One region of the Streptomyces johnsoniae genome, then DNA from elsewhere that is predicted to be linked to it. Evidence: predicted binding sites of a transcription regulator. Region 1 holds the regulator's gene; the other holds the start of a gene.

Region 1 (2,179 bases):
GCGCGATGCCGTACCGCACGGCGGCGGCCGCGACTTCCGCCCGCCCGCCGCGGTCCAGGTGGGCGGGCAGCCCGGCCGCGCCGTGCGCGGCGACCCCGGGCAGGCCCGCGAGCCCGAGCACGTGGTCGAAGTGCGGGTGAGTGATCACCACGCGGGTGACGGGCGCCCCCAGCAGCCCGGCCGCCTCCCCGGCCAGGGCGGCACCCGCGGCGGCCGAGGGCCCGGCGTCCACCAGCAGAACGCCGTCCGCCCCGGCGACGGCCCCGACCGTTTCGTCCCAGCCGGCCAGCCGGCACCTGATCACACCGGGTGCGAGCCGTTCCCACGTGTATTCCATGCCACGACGTTAGGCCCTGTCTGGCCGCGCGTACGGGCATGAACGGCCGGGGTGGTGGGCACCTTCTGCCCGCTGCTCGTTCCCTGGCCGTGCTACCCGGCCGTACACTGGGACAGGGCTTGGCACTCCTCGCAGATGAGTGCCAGGGCGGCCGACCAGCGACGGACAGCCGGACGGGAGGTGTGCGACATGCTCAGTGAGCGCAGGCTGGAAGTGTTGCGTGCCATCGTCCAGGACTACGTGGGCACCGAGGAGCCGGTCGGTTCCAAGGCGCTGACCGAGCGGCACAACCTGCACGTCTCCCCGGCGACCGTGCGCAACGACATGGCCGCGCTGGAGGAGGAGGGGTACATCGCCCAGCCCCACACCAGCGCGGGGCGGGTGCCGACGGACAAGGGGTACCGGCTGTTCGTCGACAAGCTCGCCGACGTCAAGCCGCTCTCGACGGCCGAGCGCCGCGCCATTCAGAACTTCTTGGCCAACGCGGTGGACCTGGACGACGTCGTCGGCCGCACGGTCCGGCTGCTCGCGCAGCTGACCCGGCAGGTCGCCGTCGTGCAGTACCCCTCGCTCAGCCGCTCGACGGTGCGCCACGTCGAGCTGCTCTCGCTCGCTCCGGCCCGCCTGATGCTGGTGCTGATCACGGACACCGGACGGGTCGAGCAGCGCGTCGTCGACTGCCCCGCACCCTTCGGCGAGACCTCGCTCGCCGATCTGCGCGCCCGGCTGAACAGCAGGATCGTCGGCGAGCGCTTCTCCGAGGTGCCGCGCCTGGTCGCGGATCTGCCGGATTCCTTCGACCAGGAAGAGCGCGGCACGGTCTCGACGGTGCTGTCCTCTTTGCTGGAGACTCTGGTGGAGGAGACCGAGGAGCGGCTGATGATCGGTGGCACCGCCAATCTGACCCGCTTCGGGCAGGACTTCCCGCTCACCATCCGGCCGGTGCTTGAGGCGCTGGAGGAGCAGGTGGTGCTCCTGAAGCTGCTGGGGGAGGCGAAGGACTCGGGCGTGACCGTGCGCATCGGCCATGAGAACGCTCACGAGGGCCTGACGTCCACCTCGGTGGTCTCGGTCGGTTACGGTTCAGGAGACGAGGCGGTCGCCAAGCTCGGCGTGGTCGGACCGACCCGCATGGACTACCCCGGAACGATGGGAGCAGTGCGCGCAGTGGCACGTTACGTCGGACAGATCCTCGCGGAGAACTAGGTGGCGGCGGACTACTACGCGATCCTTGGCGTGCAGCGCGATGCCTCGCAGGACGAGATCAAGAAGGCCTTTCGCAGGCTGGCTCGTGAGCTGCACCCGGACGTGAACCCGGACCCGAAGACCCAGGAGCGGTTCAAGGAGATCAACACCGCGTACGAGGTGCTCTCCGATCCGCAGAAGAAACAGATGTACGACCTTGGCGGCGACCCGATGGGCGGCGCCTCGGCCGGGGCGGGGGCCGGTTTCGGCGCCGGCTTCGGCAATTTCTCGGACATCATGGACGCCTTCTTCGGCACCGCGTCCCAGCGCGGCCCGAAGTCGCGCACCCGGCGCGGCCAGGACGCCATGATCCGTCTGGAGATCGATCTCAACGAGGCGGCGTTCGGCACCACCAAGGAGATCCAGGTCGACACCGCCACCGTCTGCACCTCGTGCAGCGGCGAGGGCGCGGCCCCCGGCACCTCCGCGCAGACCTGCGACATGTGCCGCGGGCGCGGCGAGGTCTCGCAGGTCACGCGGTCGTTCCTGGGGCAGGTCATGACCTCGCGGCCCTGCCCGCAGTGCCAGGGCTTCGGCACCGTCGTGCCGACCCCGTGCCCGGAGTGCGCGGGCGACGGCCGGGTCCGCAGCCGCCGC
Region 2 (2,179 bases), on a different contig from region 1:
GACCTCCTCGGAGATGACCTGGCCGCCGGTGAGGATCGCGATGTCGCCCAGCATGGCCTTGCGGCGGTCACCGAAGCCCGGGGCCTTGACGGCGACGGACTTGAAGGTGCCGCGGATCTTGTTGACGACGAGGGTGGACAGCGCCTCGCCCTCCACGTCCTCGGCGATGATCAGCAGCGGCTTGCCGGACTGCATGACCTTCTCCAGCAGCGGAAGGAGGTCCTTCACGTTGCTGATCTTGGAGTTGACGATGAGGATGTAGGGGTCCTCGAGCTCCGCCTCCATGCGCTCCATGTCGGTGGCGAAGTAGGCGGAGATGTAGCCCTTGTCGAAGCGCATGCCCTCGGTCAGCTCAAGCTCGAGCCCGAAGGTCTGCGACTCCTCGACGGTGATGACGCCTTCCTTGCCGACCTTGTCCATGGCCTCGGCGATCAGCTCGCCGATCTGGGTGTCCCCGGCCGAGATGGAGGCGGTGGAGGCGATCTGCTCCTTGGTCTCGACCTCCTTGGCCTGGTTCAGCAGGGCCTCGGAGACCTTCTCGACGGCCGCCTCGATGCCCCGCTTCAGGGCCATCGGGTTGGCGCCGGCGGCCACGTTGCGCAGCCCCTCGCGCACGAGCGCCTGGGCCAGCACGGTCGCCGTGGTCGTGCCGTCACCGGCCACGTCGTCCGTCTTCTTGGCTACTTCCTTGACGAGCTCGGCGCCGATCTTCTCGTAGGAGTCCTCGAGCTCGATCTCCTTGGCGATCGACACACCGTCGTTGGTGATCGTGGGGGCGCCCCACTTCTTCTCCAGCACGACGTTCCGGCCCTTGGGGCCGAGCGTGACCTTGACGGCGTCGGCGAGCTGGTTCATCCCGCGCTCAAGGCCGCGCCGCGCCTCCTCGTTGAACGCGATGATCTTGGCCATGTGAAGTGGTCCTCCCAGGACTGGGGTGGATTGCTCCGGACCGCGCTGGCGCCCGCGACGGACGGCCTCGGAACCGGCGGCTCCTTGCGCCGCCCGACCCGTGGACCTCACCGAACCGGTCCTTGCTTGTCACTCTCACCTTCAGAGTGCTAACGCCATGATTAGCACTCTGGCCATGAGAGTGCAAGCAGACAGGGGAGCGAACCAGGTCAGCGCCGCGCCCGCGGCGGCGCGCCACAGAGGCGCACAGGAGCCGCGCGGAGCGCCGGGGCGGGCAACGGGGCGCGGCACGCCCGAAACGGGCGCGAGACGGGCGCAGAGCGCCGCGGAAACGGACACGGAGACGGTCACGGACCGGGCGGGGGAACGGGCGGGGGAACGGGCGGACGGAGCGGGGAAGCGGGCACGAGTAAGGGCCCGCACCCGGATCGGGTGCGGGCCCTTGCGCCAGGCCGCGGTACGGTCGGCTGTTCAGGCGGACACTCGGACCATGTCGGCTTGTGGACCTTTCTGTCCCTGCGAGATCTCGAACTCGACCCGCTGTCCCTCTTCCAGAGTGCGGTAGCCGTCCATTTGGATCGCGCTGTAGTGGACGAACACGTCCGCACCACCGTCTACCGCGATGAAGCCGTAGCCCTTCTCCGCGTTGAACCACTTGACGGTGCCCTGAGCCATTCCTAACTCCCCATTTTGCCGGCCCATTCACGAGACCGCACTTCACGGACCCGGGTCAGACCTCTCAGACCCCACCCCCGGGCGGTCGGGGGGTGTGCGCCGGAACGCGTCGACCGCCGCTGAATGTATCTGGACGGACGCCCAGTGCAACAGGCCATTGGGCAGAGATTTCTCGGCAACCCAGAACGGGCAAATACCGCATACCGCTTGAAAGTTGAACGTTTCATCCGTCGCCAAAAGCGCCAACCCGACAATTGGTGCACCGATTTTTCGCACATTGTTTGCGCGAAGTGTCGTGAATTCACATGCGAGTGGCATGGACGACCGGGGGGACACCGCCACTTTAGCGTCCTCGGACACACGCGACCGCCCCGAACCCGTAGGGCGCGGGGCGGTCGCGGCGGACGGACCTCGGAGGTGCGCCGTCAGCCGCCGGCCACGGCCGGAATGATCGAGATACCCGCGCCGTCGGGAGTCGCCGTGCCCAGGCCATCGGCGAAACGGACGTCGTCGTCGTTCACGTAGACGTTCACGAAACGGCGCAGCTTTCCGTCGTCGTCGAGCACCCGGGCGGCTATGCCCTGGTGGTTGCGCT

What was found. The regulator HrcA, encoded in region 1, represses chaperone genes, less so after heat shock. The targets are predictions, from matches to a motif close to TTNGCACTCNGNNNNNCNGAGTGCNAA.
Region 2: a site for HrcA is predicted at 1,071-1,097, ahead of groL (chaperonin GroEL). Genes of this name have one in related genera too.

The regions. Positions count from the first base shown of each region.
Region 1 covers NZ_JAVREV010000007.1:322,423-324,601, reverse strand. The annotation lists gene RM779_RS15530 (MBL fold metallo-hydrolase) at 1-337, opposite strand, end outside; gene hrcA (heat-inducible transcriptional repressor HrcA) at 527-1,543, shown strand; gene dnaJ (molecular chaperone DnaJ) at 1,544-2,179, shown strand, end outside.
Region 2 covers NZ_JAVREV010000002.1:427,773-429,951, forward strand. The annotation lists gene groL (chaperonin GroEL) at 1-909, opposite strand, end outside; gene RM779_RS05080 (cold-shock protein) at 1,381-1,584, opposite strand; gene RM779_RS05085 (MoaD/ThiS family protein) at 2,010-2,179, opposite strand, start outside.